3 regions of the Faecalibacterium sp. 3 genome follow, and region 2 is predicted to be linked to each of the others. Evidence: riboswitches for the same ligand, from Rfam matches in the RefSeq annotation. Region 2 holds a riboswitch; each other region holds the start of a gene.

The links. Region 2 has a riboswitch for thiamine pyrophosphate ahead of thiD (bifunctional hydroxymethylpyrimidine kinase/phosphomethylpyrimidine kinase). Riboswitches for the same ligand answer to the same signal wherever they lie in the genome.
Region 1: it holds a riboswitch for thiamine pyrophosphate, as region 2 does, so the genes downstream of both, thiW (energy coupling factor transporter S component ThiW) here and thiD (bifunctional hydroxymethylpyrimidine kinase/phosphomethylpyrimidine kinase) in region 2, are expected to answer to the same signal.
Region 3: it holds a riboswitch for thiamine pyrophosphate, as region 2 does, so the genes downstream of both, ACNSPV_RS08605 (energy-coupled thiamine transporter ThiT) here and thiD (bifunctional hydroxymethylpyrimidine kinase/phosphomethylpyrimidine kinase) in region 2, are expected to answer to the same signal.

The regions. Positions count from the first base shown of each region.
Region 1 covers NZ_JBLWFN010000001.1:674,385-679,025, forward strand. Annotated here, with positions in the region: gene thiE (thiamine phosphate synthase) at 1-445, opposite strand, end outside; gene thiM (hydroxyethylthiazole kinase) at 432-1,253, opposite strand; gene thiW (energy coupling factor transporter S component ThiW) at 1,269-1,784, opposite strand; TPP riboswitch at 2,069-2,177, opposite strand; gene ACNSPV_RS03145 (GH36-type glycosyl hydrolase domain-containing protein) at 2,367-4,641, opposite strand, start outside.
Region 2 covers NZ_JBLWFN010000001.1:1,931,894-1,936,534, reverse strand. Annotated here, with positions in the region: gene ACNSPV_RS09180 (chromate transporter) at 1-5, opposite strand, end outside; gene ACNSPV_RS09175 (aspartate dehydrogenase domain-containing protein) at 114-914, shown strand; gene ACNSPV_RS09170 (D-isomer specific 2-hydroxyacid dehydrogenase family protein) at 930-1,826, shown strand; gene ACNSPV_RS09165 (TIGR00730 family Rossman fold protein) at 1,869-2,405, opposite strand; TPP riboswitch at 2,503-2,605, shown strand; gene thiD (bifunctional hydroxymethylpyrimidine kinase/phosphomethylpyrimidine kinase) at 2,668-3,468, shown strand; gene ACNSPV_RS09155 (TENA/THI-4 family protein) at 3,461-4,138, shown strand; gene trpA (tryptophan synthase subunit alpha) at 4,557-4,641, opposite strand, start outside.
Region 3 covers NZ_JBLWFN010000001.1:1,813,666-1,818,306, forward strand. Annotated here, with positions in the region: gene ACNSPV_RS08595 (recombinase family protein) at 1-64, shown strand, start outside; tRNA gene ACNSPV_RS08600 (tRNA-Ala) at 131-206, opposite strand; gene ACNSPV_RS08605 (energy-coupled thiamine transporter ThiT) at 467-1,096, opposite strand; TPP riboswitch at 1,179-1,278, opposite strand; gene ACNSPV_RS08610 (sporulation transcriptional regulator SpoIIID) at 1,386-1,634, shown strand; gene sigG (RNA polymerase sporulation sigma factor SigG) at 1,681-2,454, opposite strand; gene sigK (RNA polymerase sporulation sigma factor SigK) at 3,125-3,838, opposite strand; gene ACNSPV_RS08625 (sigma-E processing peptidase SpoIIGA) at 3,872-4,641, opposite strand, start outside.

The DNA of each region.
Region 1 (4,641 bases), 1.3 Mb from region 2:
CGTGGGGCAGAACGTCCACATCGGTCTTGGTATGAGTGGCAAAGGCCGCACCCACACCAAGGCAGTCTGCGCCGTGCTTCACAGCTTCCTGCGCTTCCTCCACGCTGTGGACGGAAACGCCGATCATCATTCCCTCGCCCACACGGGCGCGCACCTGCGCTGCGGCCATATCCTCCTGCCCCACATGCACGCCCTCGGCGTGGCAGCGGATGGCAATGTCCACGTTGTCGTTCACAAAGAACGGCACGCCGTAGCGCTGGCACAGAGCATGGATCTCCACAGCCTCTTTCAGAAAAGCTTCGTCGTCCAGCTCTTTTTCACGCAGCTGCACACAGGTGACACCGCCCTTCAGGGCGCTTTCCACCTGCTCATAGAGGGACTGTTTTCCCACCCATGCGCGGTCGGTGACGGCATACAGAAGCATGTTCTGCTTATCGCACTTCATAGTTTGCTCCTTCTTCCAGCTGTTCCGGGGTCATATTGTAAATGGCATCGATGATGTAGCTGCGGTAGGTGGCGTTGCCGTCCTGCGGGGTGAGCCGCTTGTGGGCGATCTCGCCTGCAAGGCCCATGGCGCACACTGCAGCTGCAGCAGCTTCCAGCGGATGGCCGGGGTTGGCGGTAACGAAAGCCGCCGTGAGGGCCGAGAGCTGGCATCCGGTGCCGGTGATGCTGCTCATCATGGGATTGCCGTTGCGGATGACATAGGCTTTTTGCGCATCGGCCACGATGTCGATGGCACCGGTGATGGCAATGACGGCACCGGTCTGAGCCGCAAACTTTTTGGCAAAGGCCACGGCAGAATCCAGATTTTCCTCAGTGACTTTATCAGCCACATCGGCATCCACGCCCTTGGTTGTGCCCGCGCCGGAGGCCAGCGTTTTGATCTCCGAGATATTACCGCGGATCACCGCGAACTTCACATCCCGGAGCAGGCGGTAGGCCGTATCGGTGCGCAGGCGGGATGCACCCGCACCCACCGGGTCCAGCACCACAGGATGGCCCAGCGCGTTAGCCTTTTTGCCCGCCAGCAGCATGCTGGTGATGGTGCGGCTGTTCAGGGTGCCGATGTTGATGTTCAGTCCGCCGCAGATGGTGGTGATGTCCTCCACCTCGGCAGCATCGTCAGCCATGATGGGCGAAGCACCGCAGGCCAGCACCATGTTGGCGCAGTCGTTCACGGTGACGTAGTTGGTAATGTTATGGATGAGCGGGCAGGTGCGGCGCAGGTTCTCGAATTCTGTTTTGAACATTCGGGTGCCCCTCCGTCAGGAAAGACTGTTCTGCATGGAGCGCAGTGCGCCGGAGCGCTGCAGGCTGTACACCAGCACGCCCGCAATGATGGAACCCACGGCAGTGGAGATGAGGAAAGGCACGATGTAGGCATAAAACGCGATATCACCGGCGCTCTTGCCCATGAGGAAGATGGCCACCGGGTAGGCGCACAGACCGCCCAGAATGCTGGTACCGAACACCTCGCCCACCATGGTGGCAAAGATGTTCTTCGTCTTAGCGTACACAAGGCCGCACAGCAAAGCACCGAACATGCTGCCGGGGAAGGCCATCAGGCTGCCCAGACCCAGCAGGTTGCGCAGCAGGGAGGCCACAAAGGCCACGCCCAGGCCCCACCACGGGCCAAGCAGCACGGCGCAGGTCACGTTGACCATGTGCTGGATGGGTGCGCATTTGCTGCCAAACATGGGGAAGCTGAACACGCTGCCCACCACGCACAAAGCACACAGCATACCGGCCAGCGCCAGCTTTTTCACAGAGATATTTTTCATAAGGCAAGGCTCCTTTCTCCTGCGGGAGCAGCAAAACCGTACAGCGCCCCCGCAAACAGCCCGTACCGGATGGCACAGGCAAGATCTACAAGCGGTCGAGACTTTCTGGTCTCCTCTCACGCCGGAACACGGCTTCCCATCGCTGACGATTCACGGCACTCAGGGCGCTCCCCCTCAGTCCGCTGCGGCACTCCCCCGCAGAAAGGTACAAGGCATCCTCCTCAAAACAGTAAAATAAGCTACAACAAAAAACAGGAGACCCCCTTCTGCGGGGCCTCCTGCAAAAAATCATATGGATGACTTCCTACGGCGGCATTATCCGCATCAGGTAAAAGGGTCGAAGTTCGGATACTTCCTCTCAGCCCGCTGTCACGAGCTCCCCTGTATTTGATTGTGACTGTATTCTACACCCTTTGCACCAAAATTGCAAGAGGGAGGGGAATGATCGTGAACGCAGAGCGCATTTTTGATCGTTATGCCGCCGGATAGTTCACGCCTTTACAGACCAAACCCGCCGTGCAGGGGTCTGCGCAGCGGATCTGGCTATGAGGAGATTATTATGAAAAAGCAGAGAAAGTCGGTTTAGCCCATGGTCACCCGCACCTGCACTGTAGTCCCGGCAGCAGCCAGCGGCAGCACATTGCCCGCAAGGGCTTTGCCGTCCACCGTGATGCTCTGCACACCGTGCTGCACGGCGGCGGTGTTGTCCACTGCAATGTGATACACTGCGCCCCGGTAGCGGCGGGTGACGGTGTAGCCGGTCAGGGTGTGGGGGATGCAGGGGTCTACCCGCAGGCCGTCCAGCGTGGGCTGGATGCCCAGAATGTACTGGCTCACATTGACGAAAGTCCATGCGGCCGTGCCGGTCAGCCAGCTGTTTTTCGCCTCGCCGAAGGTGGGTGCATCCCTGCCCGCCACCATCTGGCTGTAGACGTAGGGTTCGGTGCGGTGGATCTCGGAAATATCCTCGATGTAGGCCGGGCAGGTCTTGCGATACACCTCAAAGGCCCGGTCTCCATGGCCCAGCATGGTTTCGGCGCAGCTGATCCACGGATTGTTGTGGCAGAAGATGCCTGCGTTCTCCTTGTATCCCGGCGGATAGCTGGAAATTTCGCCCAGATTCAGCTGGTAGCTGGTGTAGGCGGGCTGGTGCAGCACCACGCCGTATGGGGTGTCCAGCCGCTCCTCCACGCTCCGGAGCGCCTGCGCGGCCTGCCCGGTCTCCCTGCCGATGCCTGCCATGACGCACATGCCCTGCGGCTCAATGAAGATCTGTCCCTCGGTGCATTCCCTGCTGCCCACAGGGTTGCCGAAAGCATCGTAGGCGCGCCGGAACCATGCGCCGTCCCAGCCTGCGGTCAGGGCCGCCTGCTCCACGGCGTCGATGCTCCGGCGGGCAGCTGCGGCCTCATCGGCAAGCTGCAGGCGGTCGCACAGCTCTGCATACTCGCGCCCGTACTTGACGAACATGCCCGCAATGAACACGCTCTCGGCCACCGGGCCCTCGCTGGGACCGGTGATCTGGAAGCTCTCGCCCGGGTGCTCCGAGAAGCAGTTCAGGTTCAGGCAGTCGTTCCAGTCCGCACGGCCAATGAGCGGCAGGCCGTGGGGGCCAAGATGGGTGCAGGTAAAGCGAAAGCTGCGGCGCAGGTGCTCCATAAGCGGCTGTGCCTTGCGCTCGTCGTTCTCAAAGGCCACCTGTTCTTCCAGAATGGGCCAGTCGCCTGTCTCCCGCAGATAGGCGGCGGTGGCAGCAATGAGCCACAGCGGGTCATCGTTGAAGCCGGTGCCCACATCCCGGTTGCCCTTTTTGGTCAGGGGCTGATACTGATGGTAGGCGCTGCCGTCCTCGAACTGGGTGGCGGCAATGTCCAGAATGCGCTCCCGCGCCCGGGCGGGGACGATGTGCACAAAGCCAAGCAGGTCCTGACAGCTGTCCCGGAAGCCCATGCCGCGGCCGGTGCCGCTCTCGTAGTAGCTGGCCGAGCGGCTCATGTTGAAGGTGACCATGCACTGGTACTGATGCCAGAGGTTCACCATGCGGTCCAGCTTTTCCTCGCCGGACTGCAGCCGGTAGCCGGACAGCAGGCTCTCCCAGTGGTCGGCCAGCGCGGCGCGGGCAGCATCCACCTGTGCATCGTCGGCGTAGCGGGCCATCATGGCGTGGGCGCGGGTCTTATTGATGACGCCGGGGGCGGTGAACTTTTCCTCCTGCGGGTTCTCGATGTAGCCCAGACCGAAGAGGATCTTCTTTTCCTCCCCGGGGGCAAGGGTGACATGGATGTGCAGCGCACCCACCGGTGCCCAGCCGTGGGCGATGCTGCCGCTGCAGTGTCCGGCACGGACGGCCTGCGGGTCTGCCGGGCCGCCGTACACGCCGCAAAAAGCATCCCGGGCGGTGTCAAAGCTGGTGACGGGGGTGTTGGACCAGAACACCGCGTAGTGGTCGCGGCGCTCCCGGTACTCGGTCTTGTGGTAGATGGCACACGGCTCCACCTCCACCTCGCCGGTGGAGAAGTTGCGCTGGAAGTTGGTGCTGTCGTCTACAGCGTCCCACAGGCAGAACTCCACATAGCTGAACACGTCCAGCTCCCGGGGACGATCGCTGCGGTTGGTCAGGGTCAGCCGGTCCAGCTCACAGGCATCGCCCTTGGGCACGAACAGCTCCTGCGCGGCGCAGATGCCGTCCTTTTCGCCCTCCAGAATGGTGTAGCCCAACCCGTGGCGGCAGCTGTAGCGGTCCAGCGGCGTCTTGGTGGGCTGCCAGCCGGGGTTCCAGACCATGCCGCCATCCTTGATGTAGATGTGGTGGCCGTCCATGTCCAGCGGAGAGCTGTTGTAGCGGTAGCGGGTCAGG
Region 2 (4,641 bases):
GACATAGCTTTCTCCCTTCTTGCACCTTATTATATCATTTTTTGTTTTGATATGATATACTTTAATGGAATATGCTGTTTTCTTTGGAAAAAGCAGAAAAAGGAGTTTAGGATATGAAAACAAAATTTGGCATTGTAGGCTGCGGATTTCTGGGCAACATTGTGGCCGATGCATGGAAGAACGGTCTGCTGCCGGACTATGAGCTGGTGGGCGTGACCAGCCGCACCCGTGCTTCGGCAGAAAAGACTGCCGAAACGGTGGGCTGTGCCGTGTGTGACGATGTGGACGCCCTGCTGGCGCTGGAGCCGGAGTACATCGTGGAGACCGCTTCGGTGGAGGCTGTGCGCGCCATGGCTGTGCCTGTGCTGAAAAAGGGCGTGAATCTGGTCATCATTTCCATTGGCGCGTTTGCAGACCTTGCCTTTTATGAGCAGGTCAAGGCCGCTGCCGCAGAGGGTGATGCCAAGGTGCATCTTGCAAGCGGTGCCATCGGCGGCTTTGATGTACTGCAGACCGTCACCCTGATGGCTCAGGCCCAGCAGCTGGCCGAGACCGCAGGCATCGAGACCCACACCGGCGCAAGAGGCTTCCGCAACACGCCCGTATGGGAGGAGCACCTGCTCACCGATACGGAAAAGACCACCGTGTTCACAGGCAATGCCAAGCAGGCCATTGCCACCTTCCCGCGCCGGGTCAACGTAGCCGTGGCCACCTCTCTGGCCACCACCGGCCCGGAGATCACCAGCGTGACCATGCATTCCGTCCCCGGCTGGGTGGGTGACGATCACCGCATCACTGCCGAGATCGAGGGTGTGAAGGCTGTGGTGGACATCTGCTCTTCCACCAGCGCCATTGCTGGCTGGAGTGTGGTTTCCCTGCTGCGCAATCTCGCTTCCCCTGTGTGCTTCTATTAAAAGGAGGATCTGCACATGTTCCATAAACTGGTAGCCATTGAGCCGGTCAGCCTGATCCCCTCTGCCGAGCAGGAACTGCATCAGTATGCAGAAGAGGTGACCCTGTACCGCGATATCCCGGCGGACGATGACGAGATCGTGCGGCGTGTCGGGGATGCCGATGCCGTGCTTCTGAGCTATACCTCCCGCATGGGCAAAAGCGTGATCGAGCGCTGCCCGAATATCCGTTACATCGGCATGTGCTGCAGTCTGTATTCGGAAGAGAGCGCCAACGTAGATATCGCCTATGCCCGCACCCGCGGCATCAAAGTGCTGGGCATCCGGGACTACGGCGACCGCGGCGTTGTGGAGTACGTTCTGCACGAGCTCATCGGCATCCTGCACGGTTTTGGAATGCCCATGCTGCGGGACGAGCCGGTGGAGATCACCGGGCTGAAGGTCGGCATCGTCGGGCTGGGTGTGTCCGGCAAAATGATTGCCGATGCTCTGCAGTTCATGGGTGCCGACATTGCCTATTACAGCCGCACCCGCAAGCCCGATGCCGAAGCCTCCGGCATGGCCTACAAGCCGCTGGCACAGCTGCTGACCGAGAGCGAGGTGGTGTTCACCTGCCTGAACAAAAATGTCCTGCTGCTGGGCAAGGACGAATTTGCGCAGCTGGGCGAGGGAAAGGTGCTGTTCAACACCTCCATCGGCCCGGGCTTTGACTCGGCCGCACTGGAAGATTGGCTCACTCTGCCAGGCACCCATTTCTTCTGCGATACCCGCGCCGCTGCAGGCCCGGTGAGCGAGGGCTTTTTTGAACGCGAGAACGTACACTGCGCCAATGTTTCCGCCGGGCGCACCAAGCAGGCCTTTGTGCTGCTGAGCCAGAAGGTCCTTGCGAATCTCCGCACTGCTCTGGGAGAATGATATAAAAAGGGAACGCTTCCCGGCCGTGAGAAGCGTTCCCTTTTAGGCTTTATTCAAAATTGTTGCGATCTCTTCCAGATTCGCTGCAAATCGGATGCCCTGCTGGCGCTGCGGCGTGGAAAGGCCCTTCTCGATCATTTTGTCCAGCAGTGCTTTCAGGCTGTCGTAGTAGCCGTTCAGATCATAAAGGATGCAGGGCGCATCCAGCTGACCCAGCGAGACCCGGGACATCACTTCTGCAATTTCTTCCAGCGTGCCTGTGCCGCCGGGAAATGCGATAAAGGCATCCCCCAGCTCGATCATCTTCGTCTTGCGCTCAGCCATATCTCTGGTAACGATCAATTCGGTCAGGCCGTCATGCTGCAGCTCCTGCTGAATAAAAAACTGCGGCTCCACACCGGTCACGGTGCCGCCCGCATCCAGTGCGCTCTGCGCCAGCAGGCCCATCAGACCGCTGCGGGAGCCACCGTATACAAGGTGATGCCCGTTTGCGCCGATCCAGCTGCCCAGCTCCCGGACAGCCGCTGCCAATGCCGGATCGCTGCCTTCATTTGCCCCAAGATAGACTGTAATGTTCATGGTGTTTCCCCTTTTTGTTTTTTCTCATTTTACCACGTTCGCTACGCTTTGCAAGGCCCGGCACTACTTGCAAATAAAGCTGCACTGTGGTATGCTTGTGCACAGAAAAGGGAGCTTGCAAAAGCAGGCTGAGAGTGGGCTGTCTGCCCAGACCTGTGACCTGATTTGGATAATGCCAACGTAGGGAGATACCACTGCTTCAGCATGCGGAAGTGTCTCCCTGTGGGCATTTCCGCATTTTGATGCAAAGGAAGTTATTGCTATGAAAACCGCATTGACCATTGCCGGCAGCGATTCCAGCGGCGGCGCCGGCATTCAGGCCGATATCAAGACCATGACCGCCAACGGCGTGTATGCCATGAGCGCCATCACCGCCCTGACCGCCCAGAACACCACCGGTGTTATCGGCATTTTTGAAGCCACCCCGGAATTTCTGGCGCAGGAGATCGACTCCATTTTCACCGACATCTACCCGGACGCCGTCAAGATCGGCATGGTGTCCTCGGCTGAGCTGATCGGGGTAATTGCCGAAAAGCTGCGCAGCTATGATGCAAAGCACATCGTGGTGGATCCCGTGATGGTAGCCACTTCCGGTTCCAAGCTGCTGCGGGATGACGCCGTGCAGGCACTGACCGAAAAGCTGCTGCCCATGGCAGAGGTCGTCACCCCCAATATCCCGGAGGCCGAGATCCTCTCCGGCATGAAGATCACCGACGCGGCAGGCATGGAAGCTGCCGCACAGCGCATCAGTGAAAAATATCACTGCGCCGTGCTGTGCAAGGGCGGCCACCAGATCAATGACGCCGACGACCTGCTGTGGCGGAACGGCTGCGGCAAGTGGTTCCGGGGCAGACGCATTGACAACCCCAATACGCACGGCACCGGCTGCACCCTTTCCAGCGCCATTGCATCCAATCTGGCAAAGGGCTATGATCTGGATGCTTCTGTGGAGCGGGCAAAAGCCTATATTTCCGGCTGTCTTTCTGCCATGCTGGATCTGGGCCATGGCTCCGGCCCCATGAACCACATGTTTGCACTGAAGGGAGAATTTGTTGGTGAGTGAGCAGTCTTTTGTGCAGCAGCTGGTACAGGAAAGTCTGCCCGTGTGGGAGCAGTGCCTGCATTCGGAATTTCTGGAAAGACTTGCGGACGGCACGCTGGACGAAGCTTGCTTTAAGGGCTACATTGTAGAGGACAGCCTTTACCTGCGGGAATATGCCAAGGTGTTCGCATGGGGCATGACCAAGGCGGCAGATATGCAGACCATCCGCACCTACTATTCCCTGCTGTCCTTCGTAAACGAGAGTGAGGACGCCGAACGCCTGCGCTGCCTGAGGCAGTTCGGGCTGACCGATAAGGGCATCCAGAGCCTGCCGCTGCGGCCGGAGAACCGCGCCTATGTGGACTACATGATCGACACCGCCAGAAAAAGCGAGGGCGCAGCCGAGTGCATGATGGCCTGCCTGCCCTGCATGCTGAGCTACAGCTGGATCTTCCAGAAGCTGCTGAAAGAGCATCCCGCTGTGCAGGATGCCCCCTATGGTGCGCTGGTGGCAGACTATGCAGGCAGGGACTACGAGGAAGCCTGCCGCGACTGGGCTGCATTTGCAGAAAAGACCTGTGAGGGCCTGAGCCCGGAGCGTCTTGCCCGCTGCCGCGAGATCTTCCATGCCTGCTCTGTGTATGAGCTGGATTTCTGGGCCATGGCGGCTTTGCCCCGCAGCGACCTGTAATGATTCTGAGCATAAAAATGCACCCGGCGTGTGGGCAGGACCACAGCAGCCGGGTGCATTTTCTTTTGCGCAGTCAGGCAGACATTAAAAGTCCGACTTCTCGTGATTTTTTGCAAAAGTTGTCCGTGGTGCAAACCACTGCGGGCTTTTTGTTTTTCTGGGAAAGTGTTAAGAAATTAGAGGAGGCATTTCTTATGAAAGCATGCTCTCCGCTTCGCTCTGAGCATAAGCAGAGGAATTTATAATTTTATTTGTGGTCTGGAAACAACCGCAGTTGTTTCCAGACCACTTTTTTCACGAGAAAGGCCGTTCCGTTCAATGCATTTTGAGCTCCAAAATTTACAGCAAAAAGCGAAGAGGAAATGACCCTCAGTCATTTCCTCTTCGCAAACGGTAAAGTTATATTCTATGAATATTCTTACCCTCTTACGGCATCCTTCATGCGCTTGACATAGGCACCGATCTGCTCCGGGGCATCCTTGCCGTACTGATCCAGCAGCTTG
Region 3 (4,641 bases), 120 kb from region 2:
CCATGTGGACTTCAACTTTGATCTTGCACAGTATTTGGAGAATAGCGATGAACTTGCTTGCTGACAAACACAAAAACACCGTTGACTTCGATTTGAAATCAACGGTGTCTGTAACTCTCATTTGAGCCAATGGTGGAGAATACCGGGATCGAACCGGTGACCTCTTGCATGCCATGCAAGCGCTCTCCCAGCTGAGCTAATCCCCCATAATTTTCCAGAAGTGGAAGCCTCTGGAAAAGAGATGCTCAAACAAGAAATGCTTTATGAAGTTCAGTTGTGGGGGTGCGTGAGCACACTGCTTGGGCTCCCAGCTGAGCTAATCCCCCAGATGTTCGTGCCGTGCCTGACGACAGGAGTAATTATACCAGCGCTTTGCCGGATTGTCAACAGCTTTTCTGGATTTTTCGCAAAAAAATTCCCGCCGGGGGAATGCCCTTCCCGGCGGGAAAAATGACTGCGAAAAAACTTACGCTCTTGCGTTCTGCCGGTCGAAGATCTGGGGTGCGACACGGATCAGGATCACCACAAGGACGGTGGTCAGGATGGCTTCGGGCAGCATGTAAGTGGCGTTGTACAAGGCGCTGTACAGCCAGCACAGACCGTCCACGCTCATGCTGGAGATCCCGGGGAAGCCGATCTCAGTCATCCAGCTGAAAGCGTAGTCGTAGTCCTTCCAGACGATGTAACCGGACAGAAAGCTGCACAGGAAGCGCAGCAGGCACACCACAAAGGCACTGACACCGACACCCACGGTACGGCTGCGGAAAGGCTTTGCGATCAGGCAGGCGAAGCCCAGTACCGTGAAAGCCAGAAGGTAGTCCAGCAGCACGCAGCCCACCTGCGCCGTGAGGGTCTGGCAGTATGCCAGATTGCCAAGGCCCTGCACAAGCTGGATCAGGCTGTTGACGAAAGCGGTCATGACGCCCCACTTTGCGCCGTGGCGGTAGCTCATTACCAGAATGGGCACCATGCTGAACAGGGTGATGGAACCGCCGTGGGGCATGAGCGGGATCTGGATCATGCTCAAAACGGTGGACAGCGCGATTATCAGTGCACCCTCCACCAGAATGCGGGTCTTGGAATAGGTTTTGGTCATAAGGATTCCTCTTCTCAGAACGATAGTACACAAAAACAAAATACGCCCGCTTTTCAGCAGGCGCACGGGGTTTGTGAAAGAACGGACAGTTCTGCAAACTCCCACGCCGGCATTGTCCGGTCTGGTAAAAGGGTACTCCGCACAATGCGGATCTCAGCCTTTCGGCACCCCTGTTTTTATGTCCGTATAAAAGTATAGCGCATCTGGTGCAGAAGTCAAGCCCCGGCGGCACATATCTGCCCCGTCAGGCGCATAGGCTGTACCATAATACAGCAGGAGGGATCCGGGCATGAAGGGAGACCCTGAGCAGAGAGCAATACAGCTGGGCGAGTACATTGCGGCCCATCGCACCACCGTGCGGGCGGCGGCTGCGGTGTTCGGGTGCAGCAAATCCACGGTGCACAAGGACGTGGCCGTGCGGCTGCGGACGCTGCAGCCGGAGCTGTTCCGGCAGGTGCGGGCTGTGCTGGCCCGCAACAAAGCCGAGCGGCATCTGCGCGGCGGCGCAGCTACCCGGCGCAAATACAGCCGCAAATGAGAGACGGCGCGCTTTCCGTTTTTATTCCGGAAGCGTGCCGCCTGTTTTACTGCTGGTTCTGGGGGTGGAACTGGCTCAGTGCGCCCTTTTCCAACCGACTGACCTGTGCCTGACTGATGCCGATCTCCTGCGCCACCTCCATCTGGGTCTTGCCCTGCAGGTAGCGCAGCTCCATGATCTTTTTCTCCCGCGGGGTCAGCCCGGCCACCGTCTGGCGAAACTGCAGCCCGCTGATCCAGCTGTCCTCGCCATCCGGGTCCCGCACCTGATCGATCACGTACATGGCATCGCCGCCGTCGGTGTACACCGGCTCATCCAGACTGATGGGCTCCACCACCGATTCCAGCGCCGCCGTTACTTCCCGGCGGGTGAGCCCGGCACTCTGCGCGATCTCGTCCATGGTCGGCTCGCGGCCAAGCTGCTTTTCCAGCGTCTCGCGGCTCTGCATGGCCCGGTAAGCGGTATCCCGCAGGCTGCGGCTCACCCGCAGGGCGTTGTTATCCCGCAGAAAGCGCCGGATCTCGCCAATGATCATGGGCACGCCGTAGGTGGAGAAGCGCACCGGCTGGGCGGGGTCGAAATGATCGATGGCTTTGATGAGCCCGATGCACCCCACCTGAAACAGGTCGTCCAGATTTTCGCCGCGCTGGGCGAACCGCTGCACCACGCTGAGCACCAGCCGCAGATTGCCCTCCACCATCCGCTCCCGCGCGGCGGCATCGCCGGTGCGCACCCGGGCCAGAAGCTCCCGCTTTTCGGCCTCGGTCAGCACAGGCAGCTGGGCCGTGTTCATGCCGCACAGCTCCACTTTGTTGTACATCCAAACGCCCCCGGTCTGTTTTTGTTCTCACCGGGAGTATGGGATGTGCAGCGGCATCGTATGCGTGGAAAAAACTGTGCGCTTTCCCGTTTGGCAGGAAAGCGCGGCAAAATATTGTTTTTTGTGCGGATCTATGATATGCTGTATTTGCGGCGGCAACGCCGCCATCAGGCGCTGTGCCCACAAAAGCAGAACGGGTTGCGGCACCCAGCATCCGCTTCGTGTCTTGAGCGGCACTCGCGTCTTGCTGGCCGCGGCCCCAACCTCGCCTCCCTGTTTCCGCCATAGGCGGCGGTCGGCTCCGTTGCAGCTGCTCCTTACCGGTACTTGGGTGCCGGCTAAAGACGATTTTTTCTTGAAAATCTCGTTCTCCCCGGATGCCCAAGGGCGGAAAGGGGGGATGCACCATGACGTTTGAACAGGTCGTGCTTCTGCTCACGCTTCTCGGCGGAGCGATCTACGTTACGTTTGAAATTACATGGACTGTTTCTCACAGTGATGACAAAAAGAAAAAATGACCGCCTCGAGTCCCAATCCGAGCGGTCATCTTTTCTTGACTAATCCGGTAAGGAACTAGCCGTTTGCAGGGCCAGCGCCTTTTGTAGTTTTATTATATGCGAATCAGCGCGGATTGTCAAGCCCGGCGGGCGGCAGTTCGCGTTTTTCCACTTCATTCGCTTTCCAGCTGGGCCTTTAATGTATGGATGATCCGCTTTTCCAGCCGGGAGATATAGCTCTGGCTGATGCCAAGGGCGTCGGCGGCTTCCTTCTGGGTGCGCTCCACGCCGTCGGCAAGGCCAAAGCGCAGCTCCATGATCTGCCGCTCCCGTGGGGACAGGCTGTCCACGGCACGGCGCAGAATGGCACGCTCGGCGTCCTGTTCCAGCCGCTGGCTGATCTGATCCTCGTCGCTGCCAAGAATGTCCGAGAGCAGCAGCTCGTTGCCGTCGCCGTCCACGTTGAGCGGCTCGTCGATGCTGGCCTCCTGTCGGCGGTTGGAGCTTTTGCGTAAGTACATCAGGATCTCGTTGCCGATGCAGCGGCTGGCGTAGGTGGCCAGCTTGATGCTGCGCTCCGGGGTGAAGGTGTTCACGGCCTTGATGAGCCCGATGGTGCCAATGCTGATCATATCCTCGGCGGGGACCCCGCTGTTTTCGTACTTTTTGGCAAGGTATACCACCAGCCGCAGGTTGTGGGTGATCAGGTCGTCCCGGGCGCAGGCGTCTCCCTCTGCCATGCGGGCCAGCAGGGCTTTTTCCTGCTCCGGGGTCAGGGGCGGCGGCAGACTGGGCGCGCCCGCCAGATAATGGGCACCGCCGCAATATCGCAGCCGTGCAAGAAGCCGCTGCCAGAACAGCCGGAATGCAGAAATACCATGGAACATGAGATCTCCTCCTGTACATCTATAATATAAGCGTCAGCGGATGCCCAGCTGCCCGGCCAGCTCACTGCCAAGCAGCGCGGTCCAGTGCTCCGGGGGCGTTTCCGGGCGGCAGAATGCAGCCAGAAAACCCTGTACCCGGCGGCTGCCCACGCGCAGGGCTTTGGCTGGGACCGCAGGCAGCACACAGTGCCCGGCAATGGTGGTGCAGGGCACCAGCCGCACCCCCAGCTCCGGCGGCGGTGCCGTGCCGCAGGCAAAGTAGCTGTCCAGAAAGGCCCGTAGCGCCTGCGGCAGGCCGTCGCGCACAGAGGGGTAATGCAGCAGCACCACGGCCCGCCCGCTCAGCGGGTCCTGCACCGAAAAGCCGGTGTCGCACAGCGCCTGCACCGGCAGGGCGGCACTGTCCAGCTCCAGAACGGCGGCGACGCTGCGGGGCCCTGCCCGGCCAAAGCAGAACAGCACCGCCCGCAACAGGGCAGATACGGCCCCGCAGCACAGCAGCAGCCGCCCCGGAGAAAGGGCAAAGTACACGCAGAGGTTCGCGCTCTGCACGCCGGGCAGCACCACCGCTCCGCACAGCAGCAGGTTCAGCAGCAGATACCACGCGCACAGCCGGGCAAAGCCGCGCGGGCCGGGCACACCATAGGCAGCGGACACAACGGCACCGCAGGTAAAGACTTTGCAGAGCACCGCCGCCGCACCGGGCAGCTCCGGCAGCAGGATGCCAAGCGAGAAGGCCGCTGCTGCTGCACTGCCTGCCAGCAGGCGCAGGCCGCTGCACTGCCGTGCACACAGCAGCCCGG